DNA from 3 places in the Pseudomonas sp. MF7453 genome. Region 1 is predicted to be linked to each of the others. Evidence: riboswitches for the same ligand, from Rfam matches in the RefSeq annotation. Region 1 holds a riboswitch; each other region holds the start of a gene.
The links. A riboswitch is a leader RNA that binds a small molecule or an ion and turns the genes downstream of it on or off. The one in region 1 is predicted to bind cobalamin.
Positions count from the first base shown of each region.

Region 1 (7,723 bases):
TCCGCCTGCGGCAGCTGGCGATCATGGATAGGCGAGAAGAATGTCAGCTCGGCGCCCATGGCCCGCAGCAAATCCAGGCTGGCGCCGTAGGTAAAGGCAAAGGCTTCGTCACGGGCGACAGCGATACGCACACCAGCCAGTAACGGTTCGGCCTTGATCACTTCGGGCGCGGCAAAGGTCACGGGCGGCGGCAGAGCCACTTCGCAACTGCTGCCCAGCGCCCGGGCGGCGGCATCCAGGCGCACATCCAGGTCATTGAGTTCACTGGCTTGCACCAGGCCCAGGTGGCGACTCGGCAGTTCGATGCCGGTCTCGCGGGATAACGCGCCGTACCAGCGCAAGCCTTCGGTGAGGCTGCCTTCGAGCAACTGCGCATGACGCAGGGTGCCGACCCGGTTGGCCAGCACCCCGGCAAACGGCAGGTCGGGCTGATAGCGCGCCAGGCCCAGGGCCAGGGCACCAAAGGTCTGAGCCATGGCAGTCCCGTCGATCACCCCCAGCACCGGTACGCCGAAGTGCCGCGCCAGGTCGGCGCTGGAGGGGGTGCCGTCGAACAGCCCCATCACGCCTTCGATCAGGATCAGGTCGGCCTCCCCCGCCGCTTCCCACAGCAGACGACGACTTTCCTGCTCGCCCACCATCCACATGTCCAATTGATACACCGGCGCACCGCTGGCGCGCTCGTGGATCATGGGGTCGAGAAAGTCCGGCCCGCATTTGAACACGCGCACCTTGCGCCCCAAATTGCGATGCAAACGGGCCAGCGCGGCGGTGACCGTGGTTTTGCCCTGGCCGGACGCCGGAGCGGCGATCAATACGGCCGGGCATTGGCGGGGCTGATTCAAAGTTCGACGCCCTTCTGTGCCTTGATACCGGCCTGGAACGCGTGCTTGAGCATGCCCATTTCGGTGACGGTGTCGCCCATTTCGATCAATTCAGGCTTGGCGCCCCGGCCAGTGACCACCACATGCTGCATCGGCGGGCGGGCTTGCAGGTCGCTGAGGACCTGATCCAGGTCGAGGTAGCCGTGCTTGAGGGCGATGTTCAGTTCGTCCAGCACCACCAGGCGAATGGACGCGTCATTGAGCATCGCCCGGGACACCGCCCAGGCCGCTTCGGCGGCGGCGATATCACGTTGGCGATCCTGGGTTTCCCAGGTGAAGCCTTCGCCCATGACGTGGAAGCGCACCTGCTCGGGGAAGCGCCGGAAGAACAGCTCTTCGCCCGTGCTGTTGCGGCCCTTGATGAACTGCACCACACCGCACTGCATGCCGTGGCCCATGGCGCGGGCCAACATGCCGAAGGCCGAGCTGCTCTTGCCTTTGCCGTTGCCGGTCAATACCAGCAACAAGCCGCACTCATTCGGCGAATTGGCGATGCGCTCGTCGATTACGGCTTTTTTGCGCAACATGCGCGCCAGGTGGCGTTCGTCGCGGTCGGGGGAATCGGTCATGGCAGCTCTCCGTTGGGGCTGGACAAAAACGGCGGGCAGGAAAAAGAAAAAACAGACAGCCAAGCATCGCCCACCGTGATGCTGTTGAATGTTCAAGGCCGGTCTCCGGACTCATGAGTGGCGCGTCTTATCGAAGCAGCCGAGGGCGCGCCTTCCCATATCGCGGGCGATACAGTGGCAAACAGCACCGTCTTGACTCATTTACCGTTGCGGGGGCAGCGCCGGAATCGCGGCAGCACTGTGTACAAGTGCGCTCACTCACCGGCTTCCCTGTTTCACTCTGTCGACGCGCGCGCCACAGAGCACCTGGAACAAGCCGCGAAGGTTAGTGGGTTGGGGGTGGAGCGTCAATTAAAGCTGGCCTTGTACTTGAACCATCCGTACAGCGTGCTTCTCTACCCTTACAGGTATCAAGGAGAAAACCATGCCTAAAACCCGATTGGCCTTACTGATCATGCTCACCGGCAGCCTCGCCGCCTGCGGCGAAAGCTCCACCCTGCAAGTCGCGGATGGCACCGGGCCCTCGCCCAAACTGCCGGAGCCGAACAAGACGCTGATTCCCACCGTCAACATCGCCCCGGCGATCGGTTGGCCTGAAGGCGCCAAGCCAACGGCTGCCGCCGGCACCCAAGTGGCCGCCTTCGCCGAAGGCCTGGATCACCCACGCTGGCTCTACGTGCTGCCCAACGGCGACGTGCTGGTGGCCGAGACCAATGCGCCGCCCAAGCCAGACGACTCCAAAGGCGTGCGCGGCTGGGTGATGGAAAAAGTCATGGGCCGCGCCGGTGCCGGTGTGCCCAGCCCGAACCGCATCACGCTGCTGCGCGATGCCGATCATGACGGCGTGGCCGAAACGCGTACGGTATTTCTGCAAAATCTGAATTCGCCGTTTGGCATGACACTGGTGGGCAACGATCTGTACGTGGCGGACTCGGACAAGTTGCTGCGCTTTCCCTATCAGCCGGGTGAAACCGCAATCACGTCCCAAGGCACCACAGTCGTGGATTTGCCAGGCGGCCCCTTGAACCATCACTGGACCAAAAACGTGGTGGCCAGCAAGGACGGCAGCAAGCTGTATGTGAGCGTCGGCTCCAACAGCAACGTTGGCGAAAACGGCCTGGATGCCGAGCAAGGCCGCGCTGCTATCTGGGAAGTTGATCGCGCGACCGGCCAGCACCGCATTTTCGCCTCCGGCCTGCGCAACCCCAACGGCATGGCCTGGGAGCCACAGAGCGGCAAGCTGTGGACGGCAGTTAACGAGCGCGATGAAATCGGCAGCGACCTGGTGCCGGATTACATCACCTCGGTCAAGGATGGCGGCTTCTACGGCTGGCCTTTCAGTTATTACGGCCAGCATGTGGATGTGCGTGTCACCCCGCAGAACCTGGACATGGTCGCCAAGGCCATCGCTCCCGACTATGCGGTAGGCCCTCATACTGCGTCGCTGGGGCTGACCTTCGCCGAGGGCAGCAAACTCCCTGCCCCTTTCAGTAATGGCGCATTTATCGGCCAGCATGGTTCCTGGAACCGCAAGCCGCACAGTGGCTACAAGGTAATTTTCGTGCCCTTCGAAGGGGGCCAGCCGAAAGGGCAACCGGTGGATGTGCTGACCGGGTTTCTGGATAGCGATGAGAAGGCCATGGGCCGGCCAGTAGGCGTGGTGATAGATCAGCAGGGGGATTTGCTGGTGGCCGATGATGTGGGCAATAAGGTTTGGCGGGTATCGGCTGTTAAGTAAATCGCCACACACCAATGTGGGAGCGGGCTTGCCCGCGATTACGGTGGCCCAGTCAACTAACGCGTTGACTGACACACTGCATTCGCGGGCAAGCCCGCTCCCACATTTTGGAGTTTTACTGATTCAGGGATTACGCGCCAGGTTCCCCGGCAGTACCCGCTTGGCACTCAGGTAGGCATTCTGCCAATACGCTTTGGAGAGCGTATCCAGCTTCACCGTACCGCCGGTTTGCGGCGCGTGTACGAAGCGGCCCTCCCCCACATAGATGCCCGCATGGCTGACCCGCGAACCGCCACCGGTGGCGAAGAACAACAGGTCGCCGGTTTGCAGGTTTTGTTCGCTGACGTCCTGGCCACGCATCATGATCAATTCACGGGTGGTGCGCGGCAATGAGATGCCGGCTGCGTCGCGGAACACAAAGCCGATCAGGCCACTGCAATCAAACCCCGAGTCCGGTGTGTTGCCGCCCCAGCGATAAGGCGTGCCGACCAGGCCCAGCGCACGGAAGAGCACATCTTCGGCAGCAGGCGAAAAATTCTGGGTGGCGTAGTTGAATACCGGCTTGGGCTTGACCGCTACAGGCGCGGGCGGCGGTGGACGGCTGGCGCAGGCGCTGAGCAGCGCGGCGCAAACAATGAGCATCAGGCGGGCCGAGGTCGACATGTGCAGAACAATCCTGGTCTGGATGCGGCTTTCGCTGCCGAACGTTGAAAACCAGAACGCGCAAGCAAAGCTCGCGCGAACGGATGACAACAATGTCCAGGGATTCTAGCGCTTACACGTCAAACTTCAAGTATCACTTTAACTTTACTTACTAGCGGTAACCGTAGTCGGGGCCATGGCGAGTGCGCGCTTGGCTTCGATGAAGGTTTTGCTCCAGTAGCTGTCACCCAGGTTATCGACCCGAACGCCACCGCTACGGCGGCTGCTGGAGTGGATAAATTGGTTATCGCCCAGGTAGATACCGGCGTGGCTGACACGACCGCGACCACTGGTACTAAAGAAAAGCAGATCGCCCGGCTTAAGGTTGTTGCGTGCGACCAACGGTGCGTCCACGTTGATCATTTCGCGCGTGGAGCGAGGCAGGTTCATGCCCGCTTCTTCACGAAACAGATAACCGATAAAACCGCTGCAATCGAAACCGGCTTCAGAAGTGCCGCCAAAACGGTAACGGGTACCGATCAGGGACTTGCCGCGCTCAAGAATGCTGTCGGCCAGAAGGGGCAACTGGTAAGGCTTGCTACCTGAGAAGTCGGCGAGTTCTTTTTCGGTTGCCATCTCTTCTTCATAAACAGAAGCAGACTGTGCAGCAACGAACTTGGCCTGATTTTGAACCTGTGGTTTGGGCTGTTCTGCCACCTGTTGAGGGTGGGAGGCGCAACCAAACAATAGGGTAACGAGTGCGAGAGGCACGAGGGGTGCGAAGCGATTTAGCATGGGCACGACCGTGGCTGATGTGTAAAGAAGCCGAGACTATGCCCTCTATCACATCGATTTGCAAATTCAATCGTGATCTATGTGACTTATTGTTTGGACTATGCCATCTAAGCCGTAATTCCATGTATCGCTGTACTTGCGGGGCCTGCCGGGCTCAAACGCACATTTGCTGACGCCTGAAAATTGCCGAATGGTGGCAAATCAACGCTTTACCAGCCCAACGTTTCTTTGAGGAAAGGGATCGTCAATTTTCTTTGCGCCTGCAAGGAAGCCTGATCGAGTTGCTCAAGCAAATCGAACAGCGCGCTCATGCTGCGGGTGCCACGGGTCAGGATAAAGTGCCCCACTTCGTCGGTCAGGTGCAGGCCACGACGGGAAGCGCGCAGTTGCAGAGCACGCAGCTTGTCCTCATCGGACAACGGGCGCATCTGGAAGATCAGCGCCAGGGTCAGCCGCGACTTGAGGTCGGCCAGCTTAACCGGCAGCTCACGCGGCGAGGTGGAAGCGGCGATCAGCAAGCGCCGACCGCTGTCGCGCAGGCGGTTGAACAGGTGAAACAGCGCTTCTTCCCAATCCGCCTTGCCGGCCACTGCCTGCAAGTCGTCCAGGCACACCAGTTCGTACTGCTCAAGGTTGTCGAAGATACCGACGCCGCGGTCCATCAACTCGGCCAACGGCAGGTATACCGCCGGCTCGCCCATCTGCTCGAAACGCAGGCACGCAGCCTGTAACAGGTGGGTACGCCCCACGCCATGCTTGCCCCACAGATAGATCAGGCTTTCAGTCCACCCGGCGTCGGCTTCGCAGAGCCGCTCGACATAGCCGAGTGCAGCGGCATTGGCGCCTGGGTAGTAGTTGATAAAGGTAGCGTCATCACGCAGACGCACACCTAGGGGCAGCTGAATCGGTTTCATGCTGACTGAACGGCTCCCATCGAACCGTTAGTGGCCTCTGTGTAAAGTTTGCAAAGTTTATACCCGTGACGCCGGGCGCACAATGCAGCAGACCACAAGCAAAATCAAAGGTTTGCGTTAACCTCGCGGTTTTACGCGGATTGTTTGACGCCCCCTGCCCCACAAACAACAAACCCGGCCTTGGCCGGGTTTGTGACATTGCGATTACAACTCGGGCTCATCAACGCCCGTATACACGTCCGAATCCTTGTACAAGTCATGAACGTGACGCACCAGCACCATGATCACCGCCGCTACCGGCAGCGCCAGCAGGATGCCGGTAAACCCGAACAGCTCGCCACCGGCCAGGATCGCAAAGATCACCGCCACCGGGTGCAGGCCAATCCGATCGCCCACCAGCAGCGGCGTCAGCACCATGCCTTCCAACGCCTGGCCGACCATGAACACCGCGACGATCCCCAGCATCGGGTAAAGGTCGCCGCCAAACTGGAACAGACCGGCCACCAGCGCCGCACCGATACCAATCACAAAGCCCATATATGGCACGATGGCTGCCAGGCCCGCGATCAAGCCGATCAACAGCCCCAGCTCCAGACCGATGGCCATCAAGCCGGCGGCATAGATCACCCCCAGCGCCAGCATCACCAGCAGTTGGCCGCGAACAAACGCCCCCAGTACTTCATGGCATTCTGCGGCGAGGGAGACGATGCGCTCTTCGCGGTCACGGGGCAGCAGGCTGCGGATCTTGGCCATCATGATGTCCCAGTCACGCAGCAGGTAGAACGCCACCACCGGGATCAGCACCAGGTTGGTCAACCAGCCGATCAGCGCCAGGCTCGACGCGGTTGCCTGGCTGAGCACCACCGTGACGATATCGGTGGTCTTGTCCATATGCTCGCTGATAGCTGCCTTGACCTTGTCGAACTTCCAGAAGCCATCCGCCAGCCCGAACTTGGACTGGGCCCACGGCATTGCCGTGTGCTGCAACCAGTCGAGCATTTGCGGCGCCAGCTCGTAGAGGCGAAACAGTTGCTTGGCCAACATCGGCACCAATATCAACACCAGCGCCGTGATGATCAACGTGAACAGCGCAAACACCGTGATCACGCCCCAGGTGCGCGACATGCCGACTTTTTCCAGGCGATCCACCACGGGATCGAACAGATAGGCGAGCAGCAGCGCCACCAGGAACGGCGTCAGGATCGAATGCAGCAAGAACACAAAACCGCACAGCAGGACTATCCCGCCAAGCCACACCCAACGACGCGTATCCGCCATAAACCACTCCATCTGTTATTTACGCCCTTCTTCTATATAGAAGAAGGAACACTATTTACCAACGAAAACGCAGTTGCGCCTGGGGCTCGGGTGCAGCAGCCGGTTGCGTGCCATCGACCACGGGTTGCTGGGCCGGGGCTTCGCCTGCAGGGATTTCCTGCAACTTGGCCAGGCTCAATTGGGTACGCAACTGCTCGGCGCTGCCGTTGACGCGATACACAATACGGTTGCCATCCACTAACTGCGGCTGGCCACCAAAGGGCTCCAGCAACCGGCCCAGGGTGGCGTAGCGCTCCAGGTTCATACCTTGCACTTCAAGCAGTTGCTCGCTGCTCACCCCGGGTTTGACCGCAAAGCGCGGTGCCAGCTTTTGGCTGACCGCCAGCAATACCGCGTCGGCAAGCGCGGCAGTGTCTGCGCCTTGGGCGGTACCCTGCTCGGCCGTATCGCCCAGCCACAGATGCCATTTGGCCTGCCACTGACTGCCTTCCTGGCGCGCATGCACAGCCAGCAACGCATCGGCACCGTAGCGCTCGGAGGCTGCACGCAACGGCGTAGCGTCCGCGCTTTCCAGATTCGGCGCGGTGGCAACCACTTGCTCATCGAGGTCGCCCAGCGGCAGGCGCAATGGCAAACCACGGTGTTGCGCGGCACGGCGCAGTGTCTGAGCAACCGCCTGGCCATCGCCGACCAGGCTGCTGCCTTCGGTAGAATCGTTCAGCCACCAACCGAGAATCGACGGTCGATTACTGCCCCAGATCGACAAGCCGGCATCATGCAAGGCCCGGTCGGTGCTCACCGGATCGAAGTCCACTTGCAGGCTCTCGGGCGGGCCGGCGTCGTAGCCGTATTGGGTGATGATTTGTTGCGGGTCCTTGCGGATTGCCGCCAGGCCCGGGCCAT
Region 1 is NZ_JAEKCN010000010.1:256,940-264,662, reverse strand. Features, by position in the region: gene JFT63_RS17705 (cobyrinate a,c-diamide synthase) at 1-845, opposite strand, end outside; gene cobO (cob(I)yrinic acid a,c-diamide adenosyltransferase) at 842-1,453, opposite strand; cobalamin riboswitch at 1,533-1,778, opposite strand; gene JFT63_RS17695 (PQQ-dependent sugar dehydrogenase) at 1,878-3,191, shown strand; gene JFT63_RS17690 (C40 family peptidase) at 3,315-3,854, opposite strand; gene JFT63_RS17685 (C40 family peptidase) at 3,999-4,628, opposite strand; gene hda (DnaA regulatory inactivator Hda) at 4,838-5,542, opposite strand; gene JFT63_RS17675 (AI-2E family transporter) at 5,747-6,820, opposite strand; gene JFT63_RS17670 (DUF2066 domain-containing protein) at 6,876-7,723, opposite strand, start outside.

Region 2 (7,723 bases), on a different contig from region 1:
CGGGCGGCGGTGCCTTCGTCAGCGCCCCCGTAGGCATACCCGCCCCAGTTCAGGTAAACCTCGGCCAAATCCTCGCGGCTCTGCCACAAACGCCCGTCAACCGCGCCCTGCACACCGGCGCCATAAGCGCCCGGCTTGGCGCCGAAGATACGCCAGCCAGCCTGTTTGGCCGCGGCCTCTGCGTCCAGGCCCGACTCAAGCAACGCTTGGCGCTCACTGCGCACCTTGGCGGCCAGTGGGTTCATATCGTCCGGTTCGTCCAGCGCCGCCACCGCCTGCACCGCCGCATCGAACAGGCGGATCAGGTTGGCGAAGGCATCCCGGAAAAAGCCGGACACGCGCAGCGTCACGTCGACACGCGGGCGGTCCAGCAAGCTGATCGGCAGGATTTCAAAATCATCCACCCGCTGGCTGCCGGTGGCCCACACCGGGCGCACGCCCATCAACGCCATGGCCTGGGCGATATCGTCACCGCCGGTGCGCATGGTGGCCGTGCCCCATACCGAGAGGCCGAGTTGGCGCAAATGGTCGCCGTGATCCTGCAGGTGGCGCTCCAGAATCAAATTCGCCGACTGGAAACCGATGCGCCAGGCCGTGGTGGTTGGCAGGTTACGCACGTCCACGGTGAAGAAGTTACGCCCGGTCGGCAGCACATCCAGGCGCCCGCGACTGGGCGCACCGCTGGGCCCTGCCGGGACGAAGCGCCCACTCAAGGCATCCAGCAGGCCACGCATTTCTGCCGGGCCACAGGCGTCCAGGCGTGGCGCCACCACGATGCGCAGGCTTTCGATGACCGACTTGACGTCTTCCCAGCCGGGCTCTTCCAACTGCTCGATGGGGCCTTCCAGTGCCTGCTCGATCAACCGCGCCGCATAGAGCTCCAGGCGTTCACGGGTATCGCCGGCGGTGCGCCACAGCTGCCCGTCAATTTTTTGCAGCACCAACGGGCGCCGTCCCGTCCACGGCTCGGCCAAGGCGCAATCGAGCGGATCAAAACCCAGTTCGAACGCCTTGGCCAACACCCGCAACAGGCTCGATTGCGGGCCACGTCCATCGCCACGGGGAATGCGCAACAGGGCCAGCAAGGTGTCGATGCGCAAACGGCCTTCGGGCGACTCGCCAAAAATATGCAGACCGTCGCGAATCTGCGACTCCTTCAAGTCACACAGATAGGTATCCAGGCGCGGCAACCACACCGCCGCATCCGCATCACCGCTCAGTTCAAGCTCCTGGTCGATACGGGTTTCACGCACCAGCTTGAGAATGTCTTTTTGCAGCTCAAGGGCGCGGCGCGGGTCGAGCAATTGCGCCTCGTAGTACTCGTCGGCCAACAGTTCCAGATCACGCAAGGGGCCGTAAGTCTCGGCGCGAGTCAGGGGCGGCATCAGATGGTCGATGATGACTGCCTGGGTGCGTCGCTTGGCCTGGGCGCCCTCGCCTGGGTCGTTAACGATAAACGGATAGATATTCGGCAGCGGCCCGAGCAACGCATCCGGCCAGCAGTTTTCCGACAGGCCTACGCCTTTGCCCGGCAACCACTCCAGGTTGCCGTGCTTGCCCACGTGAATCACGCCGTGGGCGGCATAGGTGTGGCGCAGCCAGAAGTAAAACGCCAGGTAGCCGTGGGGCGGCACCAGGTCCGGGTCGTGGTACACCGCGCTGGCGTCCACCTGGTAACCCCGCGCCGGCTGGATGCCGACGAACGTCAGCCCCAGGCGCAGGCCGGCGATCATCAGGCGGCCATCGCGAAACATCGGATCGTTTTGCGGCGCGCCCCAGCGTTCCAGCACGGCCTGGCGATTGGCCGCTGGCAGGCGCTCGAACATCGCCAGGTACTCATCCAGACCCAGGCTTTGATGGCATGGGCGCAGGTCGAGGCTGTCGAGGTCGTTGGTGACGCCGCCGAGCAGTTCATGGATCAGCGCGGTGCCGCTGTCGGGAAGCACATCCGCCACCGGATAACCTTCGGCTTGCAAGGCGCGCAAGATATTCAGCGCCGCCGCCGGGGTGTCCAGGCCCACGCCATTACCGATGCGTCCATCGCGGGTCGGGTAGTTGGCGAGGATCAACGCGATACGTTTTTGCGCATTCGGCACACGGGCCAATTCAACCCAGCGCCGCGCCAACTGTGCAACAAAGTCCATGCGTTCGGGGGCTGCGCGATAGCACACCACGTCCGACTGGCTGCGCTCGCTGCGCCAGGCCAGGTCCTTGAAGCTGATCGGCCGGCTGATGATGCGCCCGTCCAGTTCGGGCAAGGCGATATGCATCGCCAGGTCGCGTGGGCCGAGCCCCTGTTCGCTGGCCTGCCAGCCAGGCTGGTTGTCCTGGGCGCAAATAGCCTGGATCACCGGGATATTGCGCCGGAATGGGCGCAGGTGCGGTGCTTCGGGACTCGATTGGGCAAAGCCGGTGGTGTTCAGGATCACCGCCGCCTGTACTTCATCGAGCCAGTCTTCAACCACTGCCAGGCAACCGGGCTCCTTCAGGCTGGCCACCGCGATAGGCAGGGGGTTAAGGCCCGCGACCTGCAAACGCTGGCAGAACACGTCGATGAAACCGGTGTTGGCGGCCTGCAAATGGGAGCGGTAAAACAGCACCGCTGCCACCGGCCATTGCGCATTCCACTGCGCCCGCCAATCATCAAGATCGGCATTGGCAGTTTGCGGATGATAGATCGCGGTACGCGGCAACGCCTGCGGCTCGTTCCAAGGGTAATCGCGCCCCAGATAATCACTGGCCAGGCAGCGATAAAAATCCAGGGCATTACCCAGCCCGCCCTGGCGCAGGAAATGCCAAAGGCGGTCGCGCTGCTCGGCGCCAACCGTGCTCAAGCCACTGAGCTCTGGGTCTGGGCGATCATCCCCCGGCACCAGGATCAGCGTGACGCCGCGTTCGGCCAGCTCCACCAGGCGCTCGATACCGTAGCGCCAATAGCCAATGCCACCGTGCAGGGAAATCAGGATGACCTTGGCGTGACGCAACACCTCATCGACATACAGGTCGACCGAGGCATGGTTCTGCACCTGCATCGGGTTGGCCAGGCGCAGGCTGGGGTAATCCTCGGGCAATTGCTGGGCGACTTCGGCCAGCAGCGCCAGGCTGGAATCGCCGCTGCACAGGATCACCAGCTCGGCGGGGGTTTGGCCAAGGTCGGCGATATTGTCGTCCGCGACGAAACCACCGGGCTGGGTCCTGAGCAGGTGCATGGTTAAACGCTGAGGGCAGCGCGCAATTGCGCTTCAAGGCCGGCGGCGTCCAGCTCTTGGCCGATCAGCACCAGGCGCGTGGTGCGCGCTTCATCGGCGCCCCAGGCGCGGTCGAAGTGCTTGTCAAAGCGTGTGCCCACACCCTGGATCAGCAGGCGCATCGGCTTGTTTGGGATAGCTGCAAAGCCTTTCACACGCAAAATGCCGTGCTGCACCACCAATTGGGTCAGGGCGTCGAGCAACAGGGCTTCGTCGGCTTGCGGCAAGTCGATGGAGATGGAGTCGAACGCGTCGTGGTCGTGGTCGTCTTCGCCTTCATGGTGCTGATCGTGATGGCTGTGGCGAGCGTCGATATGCTCTTCGGAGCTGGCGCCGAGGCCGATCAACACGTCCAGCGGCAGGCGGCCGCTGCTGGCTTCGATGACCTTCACCGCCGGCGGCAGTTCTTCGGCCACTTCCAGGCGCACACGGGCCAGGTCTTCGGCGCTGATCAGGTCGGCTTTGTTGAGGATCACCAGGTCAGCGCTGGCCAGTTGGTCGGCGAACAGTTCGTGCAACGGCGACTCGTGGTCCAGGTTGGGGTCAAGTTTGCGCTGGGCGTCGACCTGATCCGGGAAGGCGGCAAAGGTACCGGCGGCCACGGCCGGGCTGTCGACTACGGTGATCACCGCGTCAACGGTGCAGGCGCTGCGGATTTCCGGCCACTGGAAGGCTTGCACCAACGGCTTGGGCAGGGCCAGGCCCGAGGTTTCAATGAGGATATGGTCCAGGTCACCGCGACGGGCGACCAGTTCGCGCATCACCGGGAAGAACTCTTCCTGCACCGTGCAGCACAGGCAGCCGTTGGCCAGTTCGTACACGCGGCCGTTGGCTTCTTCCTCGGTGCAACCGATAGAGCACTGCTTGAGGATCTCGCCGTCAATGCCCAGCTCGCCAAATTCATTGACGATCACGGCAATGCGACGGCCCTGGGCGTTGTCGAGCATATGGCGCAGCAACGTAGTCTTGCCCGAGCCGAGGAAGCCGGTAACGATGGTGACGGGAAGTTTGGCCAGTGTTTTCATCGGATGCCCTTTGGGGCGGGCATACGGGACGACAGGCCCTGCGGCGGCGCGCAGCAGCGGATTTCGTCACCGGATCACCCCGCCCGGTTGAATTGAAAAATCGGTGACGAGGCAGGTCTCCTGGCTTGGGGCGTGCAGGTCTTGCGACCAACGTTGACTGCGCCTTCCCGCCGTCTCGGCAGTGGCATGGCAGTCAACTGAACCCTTCACAGTTGCGGGGGCAGCCGCGGCTTGAACCGCGTTCCCTTCTTAGCTTCGGCGTGGGGCCGAAGAACCTCGAAGGTGCAAGGCTACAGGGGCTCGCGGCATTTGACTACCGTCCCCGGCCCATGCTCTCCTACACATCTTGTTTCGGGTGCCCTTCACAGGGTGAAACGGGAAACCGGTGCGTCATACCCCTATGACAAATCCGGTGCTGCCCCCGCAACGGTAAGCGAGCGAAGCGTCACGGCCACTGTGCTTTTGCATGGGAAGGCGATGCTTTTCAGGCGCACTCTGTCCAGAGCCGCCCCTCGCAAGCCCGGAGACCGGCCCGAAAAAATCAGATAACAAACCCGCGGTGGGCGGGCGCTGTTCGAACCCTGCGTGCCTGGCGCGTGGGGTTTGCATGCGCTCGTTTCACCCTGACACCTGAAAGGGACGCGCCATGTCGATCATCAGCAGCACTACGCCCTCCGCAAGCAGCACCACCACGTTGAGTCAACGCCTGAGCGCTGCGATCGGCGCGGCAATCCTGGGTGCGTGCCTTGTGTACTTCGCCGGTTTTTCGCATATCGAGGCGGTGCATAACGCGGCCCACGATACCCGCCACAGCGCCGCGTTCCCTTGCCACTGAGGCCTGCCGACATGATCAAACGTATTGCGCAAACCGCAGGTTTCACCGGCCTGCTGGCCGCCCTGCTGCTGACCCTGCTGCAAAGCTTGTGGGTCTCGCCGTTGATTTTGCAGGCCGAAACGTATGAAAAGGCTCCTGTAGCGACCGAAGTTGCCCACGAACACGGCGCAGGTGCCGCTGCACATAGCCACGACGCCGAAGCCTGGGAGCCGGAAGATGGCTGGCAGCGCGTGTTGTCGACCACAGGTGGCAACCTGGTGGTGGCGGTCGGCTTTGCGTTGATGCTCGCCGGCCTTTACACCTTGCGCGCCCCCACCCGCACCGCCCAGGGCTTGCTCTGGGGCCTGGCGGGTTACGCGACCTTTGTGCTGGCACCTACCCTGGGCCTGCCGCCTGAATTGCCGGGCACGGCCGCGGCTGACCTGACGCTGCGCCAGACCTGGTGGATCGGTACCGCCGCCTCCACCGCCGCCGGTATTGCGCTGATCGTGTTCGGTCGCAACGGGCTGCTCAAAGTGCTGGGCGTGGCAATTCTTGCCGTCCCCCACGTGATTGGCGCGCCGCAGCCGCAAGTGCATTCGATGCTGGCACCCGAGGCGCTCGAAGCACAGTTCAAAATCGCATCGCAACTGACCAATGTGGTGTTCTGGCTGGCCCTGGGCCTGATCAGCGCCTGGCTGTTTCGCCGCAACCGCGACGACCAATACTCGGCATGACGTTGGTAGTCGGCCTGGGTTGCCAGCGGGGTTGTGACGTTCACACGCTGCTGGCGCTGCTGGACAGCGCCCTCGTCGAAGCGGGTATCGGCCGCCAGTGCTTGACGGCGCTGGCCAGTATCGATCGCAAGCAGGATGAGCCAGGGTTGCTGGCGCTCGCCCAAGTGCTGAATGTACCGCTGCTGTGCTTCGATGCCACGCAATTGGCGGCTTACGAAGAGCGACTGAGCCACAAATCGAGCGTCGCATTTGCCCATACCGGCTGTTACGGCATTGCCGAAAGCGCCGCCCTGGCCCTGACCGAACAGCTCGCTAATGCCCCTGCCCGCCTGCTGATCACTCGCAGAAAAGTTGCCCACGCCACGCTTGCATTGGCCTGCACCGGCTAAAACCTTGATAATCGCCCTTGCGACCATGAGCCGTTTTCATGCTCGCCCGCTTTTCAACAGGAACTCTCCATGACCGTCTACTTCATCGGCGCAGGCCCCGGCGATCCGGAACTGATCACCGTCAAGGGCCAGCGGCTGATCCGCAGTTGCCCGGTGATCATCTATGCCGGCTCGTTAGTGCCCGCCGCGGTGCTGGAGGGTCATCAGGCGCAGCAGGTGGTCAACAGCGCCGAGCTGCATCTTGAACAGATCATGGACCTGATCAAGACCGCCCATGCCCAAGGCCAGGATGTGGCGCGCGTGCACTCGGGCGACCCGAGCCTGTATGGCGCGATTGGCGAGCAGATCCGCCACTTGCGGGAAATGGGTATTCCTTTCCAGGTCATTCCCGGCGTTACGGCAGTAGCGGCCTGCGCCGCGTTGCTGGAAACCGAGCTGACTCTGCCGGACATCGCCCAGAGCGTGATCCTGACCCGATACGCCGACAAGACCAACATGCCCCCCGGTGAGAGCTTCGACAGCCTGGCCCGCCATGGTACGACCATGGCGATCCACTTGGGGGTCAATCACCTGGAAAAGATCGTCGCCGAACTGCTGCCGCACTATGGCGCCGATTGCCCAATTGCCGTGGTGCACCGAGCGACCTGGCCGGATCAGGATTGGGTTGTCGGCACCCTGACAGATATTGCCGCCAAGGTCGCAGCCAAGGGGTTCCGGCGCACGGCACTGATTGTGGTGGGCCGAGTGCTGGCCAGTGACAGTTTCGGCGAGTCGTCGCTGTATCGGGCCGGGCATGCCCACCTTTACAGACCCTGATTATGTGGGGTGGCTTGCCCTAATCCCTGTAGGAGCGAGCTTGCTCGCGAAAACCCCATAGGCGCCGCGTTTATTCAGGAAACACGCGTTATCGTTGACGCTTTTCGCGAGCAAGCTCGCTCCTACAGAGAGCGCATAAAAAAACGGCGCTCACGGGCGCCGTTTTTTATGCTCGCAGTGAACACCTTACTCAGTAGTAGGCATTTTCTTTCTGCGTGTGGTCGGTCACGTCACGTACGCCCTTAAGCTCAGGAATACGCTCAAGCAAAGTCCGCTCGATGCCTTCGCGCAGGGTCACGTCCGCCTGGCCGCAGCCCTGGCAGCCGCCGCCGAATTTCAGCACGGCGATCCCGTCATCCACCACGTCGATCAAACTCACCTGGCCGCCGTGGCTGGCCAACCCCGGGTTGATCTCGGTTTGCAGGTAGTAGTTGATGCGCTCGTTGACCGGGCTGTCGGCGTTGACGTTCGGCACCTTGGCGTTGGGCGCTTTGATGGTCAACTGGCCGCCCATGCGGTCGGTGGCGTAGTCGACCACGGCGTCGTCAAGAAAGGCTTCGCTGAAGGCATCAATGTACGCGGTGAAGCTTTTGAGCCCCAGGGCGGTGTCTTCAGGCTTCTCTTCGCCGGGCTTGCAATACGCGATGCAGGTCTCTGCGTACTGGGTGCCGGGCTGGGTGATAAAGACGCGGAT
Region 2 is NZ_JAEKCN010000002.1:486,249-493,971, reverse strand. Features, by position in the region: gene cobN (cobaltochelatase subunit CobN) at 1-3,209, opposite strand, end outside; gene cobW (cobalamin biosynthesis protein CobW) at 3,212-4,273, opposite strand; cobalamin riboswitch at 4,367-4,567, opposite strand; cobalamin riboswitch at 4,610-4,823, shown strand; gene JFT63_RS04065 (CbtB domain-containing protein) at 4,920-5,108, shown strand; gene JFT63_RS04070 (CbtA family protein) at 5,120-5,824, shown strand; gene JFT63_RS04075 (cobalamin biosynthesis protein) at 5,821-6,213, shown strand; gene cobM (precorrin-4 C(11)-methyltransferase) at 6,283-7,029, shown strand; gene nfuA (Fe-S biogenesis protein NfuA) at 7,220-7,723, opposite strand, start outside.
Region 2: another riboswitch for cobalamin. It lies ahead of cobW (cobalamin biosynthesis protein CobW); the one in region 1 lies ahead of cobO (cob(I)yrinic acid a,c-diamide adenosyltransferase).

Region 3 (7,723 bases), on a different contig from region 1:
GCGGTTTTCGGCGCAAGGCCGGTCTTGCGAAAATAGCTCGCCAGACGGTTCTTCAGGTTCTTGGCTTTGCCCACGTACAGCAGGCGCGCCTCGCTGTCGAACATGCGGTACACGCCGGGGCGGCCACTGCAGGTCGATAGAAAGGCACTTGGATCAAACGGCGTAGTCATGTCAGGCGCTGGCGTCCACCATGCCGTGGCGCACCGCGAGCAGGGTCAATTCAACATCACTGCTGATGGCGAGCTTCTCGAAGATGCGATAGCGGTAGGTATTGACGGTTTTGGGCGACAGGCACAGCTTGTCGGAGATCGACTGCACCTTCTGGCAACCGACGATCATCAACGCGATCTGGATTTCCCGCTCCGACAGCGTGTCAAACGGCGAATCGCTGGTGGGCTGGAAAGATTTGATCGCCAACTGTTGGGCGATCTGAGGGCTGATGTAACGCTGGCCGGCGAAGACCAGTCGAATGGCCTGCACCATCTCCGCCAGGCCCGCGCCCTTGGTCAGGTAGCCCGCGGCACCGGCCTGCAGGAGCCGCGTCGGAAACGGGTCTTCCTCGCACACCGTCACCACTACGACCTTGATGTCCGGATGGCTGCGCAACAGCTTGGTCGTGGCACCAAGACCGCCGATCCCGGGCATCTTGACGTCCATCAACACCACATCGGGCTTCAATTCCCGAGCCTTGATCAGAGACTCCTCCCCTGACTCAGCCTGGCCGACTACTTGCAGGCCGTCGATGTCAGCCAGCATTCGTGTAATGCCTGTACGAACGAGATCATGGTCATCGACTACTAGCACCCTAATCAAGCAGACACCTCGCGATATGGTCTTATAGATTGCTGAACACCTTAGCAAAAAAGCTGGGCGCAGACCTAGCCGCAAGCGTCATATATATGGAGTTTGCCTGCCCGATAGTCGTCCACCGGGTGGCGGACGACCGGATTTATTGGGCAAAAGGTCAGGAATCCTGGGGCGCAGGCTTGGTTTTTCCATTCAGGGATTGGGAATGTTCGGCCAGGGTCGACGTCAGGCGGCGAATTGCATCCTGGTCTTCCTTGAACATCGCCCGGTAATCCACCAGGACCTTTTCTTCAAGCTGGCTGAGATTTTCCAGCTGGATCGGCGTGGCAGTGCCGGTCAGCACGTACAGGATGTCCACGCCTCTCTCGGCGACACGTGACAGGTAATCAGCCTTGGGCGCACGCCCGCCGCTTTCATACTTGCCTTGAGCGTTAGCTTCGACGCCTCCGATTTCACCAAAAACTTTTTGCGACAGGCCAAGTCGCTCTCTTTCTTGCCTTAAACGCGAACCGATTCCACTCATTTGGATGTATGACCCTATTTGGCACACCCCAAGAGGTGACACACTCATCTCTTTGTTAAACGAACTTGAACGGTTTTGAACTATGCCCGGAATCCGTACTGCTGCACAAGCCAAGGCCTGGCTGGAACATCAAGGAAAGTCAGTGCAGGCGTTCGCCCGTGAACATGGCGTTGATCCGGCAACCACCTATCAAGTGCTCGCTGGGCGCAAAAAGGGACGGCGTGGTGAGGCCCATAAGGTAGCGGTCCTGCTGGGCATGAAAGAGGGGATCATCCTCGCTGAGGCAGATGGCCAAAACGACGATCAGGAAGTCGGCTCCTGAATCAGTATGCGCTTATTAGAACTTTGCGCATGACTTAACATGCGCGACAGACACGCTCCATCCGCCAGAAGCCGTCCTCTTCGCCGACAATGCTGAACCCGATGCGCTGATAGAGCTTTTTGGCCGGATTGGTCTTGAATACGGTCAACCGCAATAGCCCCAGCGCTTGCGCCTTCAGCGCCATGTGCTCCAGCACCCAACTGCCTGCGCCCTGCCCGCGATGTTCTTCGAGCATATGCAACTCGCGGATGTACAGCGCGCCATGGTCGCGACTCAGGCTGACAAACCCCAACGTTTCATCGCCTCGGCAAACCAGCCAGTTTTCCCGACCGGCCCAGGCGGTGTCGAAGCCGTCATTGGACCAAATCAGCCGGTTTTGCACGTAGTAGCGGTTCATCGCCTGGTGGGTCAGGGCTCGTGCAAACGGCAGATCCTTTTCTGTGGCTGCGCGCAGGTAAAAGGCCATTTACACCGCCACCACGTGACCCAGCCAATGCTCGCCATCGCGGCGGGCAATCACCAGCGCCTCGCCGACGCCGGGCACCGCTGCAAGCAGGCGGCCATCCGCGCCCCAGATCGCACTGCGGCCTGCACACGCCCAGCCACCCGACGGGCCACCGTGGTTAGCCATCAGCACCAGCAGACGATGTTCGGCGGCATAACCCTGCAGCAGCGCGCTGTCTTTGGCGTAACCGCCTTCGCTGATCAGCACGCCGGCTGCGTACACATTGGCACCCGCTTGCGCCGCCTGGCGCGGATGACTGGCGTGGGAAAAGTCAGCGCAAACCGCCAGGGCAATTCGATCATCACCCCACGCCAGTGCCGCACCGCCCTGCCCGGCTGCAAACGCCACTTCTTCGCCTGGATGCAAATGCTGCTTGGTATAGACGGCCACCGAGCCGTCGGCACCCAGTACCAGAGCGCCAATCATGACCTGCGTTTGCGAGGCCAGGCGAATCGGCATCCCTACCACCGCCGTCAGTTGCAACTCACGCGCCATTTCGCGCAGGGGTGCCAGCAATGGGGCGTCGGGAGCAATAGCCAGGTCGGCGGCCAGCGTGGGTTCGTAACCGGTCAAAGACAGCTCCGGAAACACCAGCAATTGCACGCCCTGCTCTGCCGCAACCTGCATAAACACCAAGTGCCTTGAGATGTTGGCCGCGACGTCGCCGGCAATGGAAAGGGTTTGCGCCGCAGCAAGGGTCAAGGCAGTCATGGTCGCGTCCTGGCAATCATTGTTTAAGAGTGACCAGCATAGCGACACTCGCCCCATAGTCGTAAGTACCCTCAAGCAATAGAAATTACTGATTGAATCCACCCGTGCGCCTCTAGTAAGCTCCCCCCATCATTTGGAGAGCCACCATGTTGCAACTCACCCACACTCAGGTTTGCCCTGCTGCCAGCGCCTTGCGCTCGGTGTCGGCTACCCGTGTGAACGGTTCGAGCGCACTGGCCGGCTTTTATTTTGGGTATTGGTTTAGCCACTGGCGCGCCTGATACCTGAAATCGGCGCCCACTACTCAAGGGGTCGCCTACCAGAGAAATCTAAACCCCCGGTCGGCTCCCCGACCGGGGGTTTTGTTTTTTCAGCCGCTAACTATTTTGTTTGCTCAAGAACACTTAAAGGAATCACACCATGAACTACGCCAACTATTACCGCTTCGACACTTGCACTGCATGGCGATTTAGCCAGCTCCGTTCGGGACAGCCTGCCGCCTCCGATCGGTCACCTATTGGTGGCAAACCAACACACCTTGCCAGTACGGCCAATTGTCGAACACCCCAGTAGGCCAAGCGCGCGGGAACAACCCGCCGCTTGCCCAGGAAGCCTTGAATATGAACTCCTCCGTCGCCGCTTTGCCCGTCTGCACCCTCAACAGCGCCAATGAAACCCTGACCCAGCGCTTGCCCAGCTCCCTTGAGCTGAAGCACCAACTGCCCCTCAGCCCGTTCCTCAATGAACAGATCCACGCCCATCGCCAGGCCGTGCGTGCCATTCTCACTGGCCAGGATTCGCGCTTACTGGTGATTGTCGGCCCGTGCTCGATCCACGATCCGGAATCGGCCATGGAATACGCACGCAACCTGAAGAAACTTGCGCTCGAAGTCAGCGACCAGATGCTGCTGGTGATCCGCGCCTACGTCGAAAAACCGCGCACTACCATCGGTTGGAAAGGCCTGGCCTACGACCCGCACCTGGACGGCAGCGATGACATGGCCACCGGCCTGGCCCTGTCCCGTGAACTGATGCGTGAAATGCTGCGCCTGGGCCTGCCGGTCGCCACCGAACTGCTGCAACCCATGGCAGCAGGCTACTTCGATGACCTGCTCAGTTGGGTTGCCATTGGCGCGCGCACCACTGAATCGCAGATCCACCGCGAGATGGCCAGCGGCCTGGGCCTGCCCGTGGGCTTCAAGAACGGCACCGACGGCGGCGTCGCGATTGCCTGTGATGCGATGCGCTCGGCGTCCCACCCCCACCGCCATTTCGGGGTCGATAGCCAGGGCCATCCCGCCATCATTCAAACACCGGGCAACCCCGACACGCACTTGGTGCTGCGCGGCGGTCACCGTGGGCCAAACTACGATGCGCAGAGCGTGGCCCAGGTGAAACATGACCTGGTCAAAGCCAAGGTGGCAGCGCGGATCATGGTCGATTGCAGCCACGCCAACAGCGGCAAGGACCCGCTGCGCCAACCGGCGGTGTTCAATGACGTATTGGAGCAGCGCTTACAGGGCGATACCTCGCTGATCGGCATGATGCTTGAGAGCCACTTGTTCGAAGGCTGCCAGCCGCTGAGCACGTCGATGAAATACGGCGTGTCGGTGACCGATGGTTGCCTGGGATGGAGCGGGACCGAGCAGTTGTTGCGCAGCGCGGCCGAACGGTTGCGCGAACACAGTAAAACCGACTGATCGCTGGCTGGGCTGGGCGGGAAAGTTGACGAGCGCTCGTGCGAGTGTTCAGATGCCCGCCTGTTTCAGGTGCCCCCTGCCGCCGTGCTCGGGGTGAAACGGGAAACCGGTACGCTCTTGCCGAGCAAGTCCGGTGCTGCCCCCGCAACGGTATATGCGTGATCCCTTCGACACACCACTGTGGCCATTGCGCTATGGGAAGGTGAAGGGGTCCATACGCATGAGCCCGGAGACCGGCCTGAAATTTCTGTTTGGCAAACTCCTGCGGTGGGCGGGCATGGGCCGGTATTGGCGTGTGCTCGATGCCTTCTCTTGCGTGCTTCTGCGAAGATACTTTCGAGAAGACTATGATTCGACGTTCATTCACTCCCTTGGTCGGTTGCCTGTTCAGCCCATTGCTGCTGGCTGACGACAATGCCCTGATACTCAATGCGCAACTCGTCTCGGCGCCTTCGGTGGAGTCCACCACCGTCGCGGCCATGGCCCGGTACGGCAGCAAAATCGACGTGGTCAGCCGCGCCCAGATCGAGCGAGCCGGCCCTGCCGCCGACGTGTCCCGGGTCATGCAAATGTTCATTCCCGGGCTGTACGTCGCGCCGAAAAACGGCCCGTTCGACTACGGCACCTATTCCCTGCTTGGTGGACGCAACGATGACACGTTGATCCTGCTTGACGGTGTGCGCCTGAATAACCGCTTGTACGGCGGTCTTTACATCGACACCCTGCCAGCCAATGCCATCGAGCGCATCGAAGTGCTCAAGGGTGGCCAGAGTTTACTGTTCGGCACCCAGGCCGTGTCCGGCGTGATCAATATCGTCACCCGCAGCCCGCAGACGCCCAGTGCTTCCGGCGAAGTGAACCTGGGGGTCGATACCTTCGGTGGCACCACCGGCGACGCCCGGGTCGAAAAACTCTTCAACAACGGTTGGGGCGACATGGGCCTATTGGCGTACGTCAGCCGTAATGCGTCCGAGGGCTACCAGCCGTTTCGCAACCGCGATATGAAAAACGTCAGCAACAAGAAGCGCGCCTACGAGGTCACCACCTTCGGCACCAAGGCGATTCAATCCTTTGGCGACCATTCACGCCTGGAACTGTTCTACCAATACGCCGATGCCAACCTGGATTTCGCTCGCCCGGTGGCATCCCACAAGACCACCAACGACCGTGTTCAGCAGATCGCCACAGCGACCTTCGAGCAAAATATCAACGAACGCCTGAGCTATTTCGTCAAGGGCCATATCAACGATTGGGACACCCGCTATACCCGCATCAACAACCTTGACGCAGGTGGCACCCAGGTGATCAATCATAACGACTATTGGGGTTTCACCGATTGGGGCGTGCAGGCCGAGGGCAAGGCCCAATTGCCGGGCGGGCATGTGTGGATCGTCGGCAGTGATAACCAATGGTTCAAGGGCCAGGACGATGTGCTGGTAATCGACAACAACAAGGCCCAGGCCCACGCGCTGTACACCCAACTGCGCCCGCAGATCGACGCCCTGCCCGATTGGCACCCCAGCCTTGGTGTGCGCCACGAAGCCATGAGCGGGGGCGACAGCGCCACCGTCGGTATGCTCACCTCGCTCTATGACCTCAACGAGAATTGGGCGCTGCGCGGTCAATATGGCACGGCCTACAAGCTGCCCAACGCCGAACAACTGTTCGTCAATGAAACCGACGAAAAAGGTAACCGCCACCTCAAGCCTGAGAAAAGCCGCAACGCCGAGTTGGGTGTCGACTACAGGGGATCACTCGCTGGACGCGATTTCAACGCAAGCGTGACGTTATTCAAACGTGAGATCACTGACCTGATCACACTGAACGATAGGCTGTGGGTCAACGGCCAGGGCCAAGTCAAGATGCGCGGCTTCGAGGCCGACGCCAGGCTGGCGCTCAATCAACAATGGAGCGTGCAGGCGGATATGACTCGCAACCTTACCCAGTCGCGTGCCGGAGTGACCATCAACGACATCCCGAGCTTTTTCGCCCGCTCACGCATCGGTTTTGAATCGCAAAGCCGCTTGTGGGGTGCAGGTGCAGCCATCCGTTATATCCGCGATATCGCTAGCTCCAGGCAGGTCGAGTACGGTCATTATTCAGTGGTAGACGCCGATGCCTATCGCTATCTGGACTCAACGCACCAGCACCGCGTGAGCCTGTTGGTGGAAAACCTGTTCGACCGCGACTACGTCACCAGCCGCTCCAATAACGTCGACAACCTGGGCCGTCCGTTCACCTCAGAGGTGCGTTATACGTATCGTTTCTGATGAAAGACATCACGCAAATCGAAGGGGTGGATACCCATCCAGACTGGTCGCATATCCCCGACCACGCCTACCATGTGTTGCTGTGCACCGGGCCACGCTGCACCCAACGCGGCGCCTTGCAACTGTGGAAAAGCCTGCGCCGCCGATTGCTGGAACTTCATCGCATCGAAGTGACCGGCGGCGTGCTCTTGACTCGCACTCATTGCCAGTTCCCCTGCAACCTCGGCCCGGTGCTCACGGTCTACCCCCAGCGCTGCTGGTATGGCGTGCATAGCAAGGCCGATGTAATACGCCTGGTGGATAGGCACCTGATAAGTGGTGAGGTCGTCGATGATCTGTTGATCACGGGGCACTCATGAAATCGCCCTGGTTATGTGTGGGCGCCCTGCTCTGTGCGGCGCCGGTACTGGCGGACAGTTACCGCAATTGCGCCCAGACCTGGACACTGCCGCACTCGCCTCCCTCACGCATCGTCGCGCTCAATCAGCACGCAGCCGACCTGTTGCTGGCCCTGGATGCAGGGCCGTCACTGGTCGGCGTGGCCTACCTCGACGATGACGGCAAGGCCCATCGACGGGGCAAGTATTTCGAGGTGCCGGTGATTGCAGGCAAATACCCGTCCGGCGAAATGCTGTATGCACAAAAGCCAGACTTGGTGGTAGGTGGGTTCGCCAGCGCGTTTGGTGACGGCGTGACCTCACGCACCGGCCTGGCAGATAACGGCGTTGCGTCTTACCTGCTGGAGTCCGCTTGCGCCGGGCACACCCTTGATTACTTCCGACATATTCGTCAGGACCTGCGCACCCTCGGCGACCTGTTGCACAAAAGCCGGCGTGCCCAGACATTGATCGACGCACTGGACGCCGACCTGCTGCAGGCCCGGAA
Region 3 is NZ_JAEKCN010000016.1:89,756-97,478, forward strand. Features, by position in the region: gene uvrC (excinuclease ABC subunit UvrC) at 1-170, opposite strand, end outside; gene gacA (response regulator transcription factor GacA) at 172-813, opposite strand; gene JFT63_RS23150 (helix-turn-helix domain-containing protein) at 965-1,330, opposite strand; gene JFT63_RS23155 (DNA-binding protein) at 1,413-1,652, shown strand; gene JFT63_RS23160 (GNAT family N-acetyltransferase) at 1,687-2,118, opposite strand; gene JFT63_RS23165 (carbon-nitrogen hydrolase family protein) at 2,119-2,868, opposite strand; gene JFT63_RS29910 (hypothetical protein) at 3,015-3,149, shown strand; gene JFT63_RS23170 (3-deoxy-7-phosphoheptulonate synthase) at 3,489-4,568, shown strand; cobalamin riboswitch at 4,619-4,824, shown strand; gene JFT63_RS23175 (TonB-dependent receptor plug domain-containing protein) at 4,916-6,838, shown strand; gene JFT63_RS23180 ((2Fe-2S) ferredoxin domain-containing protein) at 6,838-7,197, shown strand; gene JFT63_RS23185 (ABC transporter substrate-binding protein) at 7,194-7,723, shown strand, end outside.
Region 3: another riboswitch for cobalamin. It lies ahead of JFT63_RS23175 (TonB-dependent receptor plug domain-containing protein); the one in region 1 lies ahead of cobO (cob(I)yrinic acid a,c-diamide adenosyltransferase).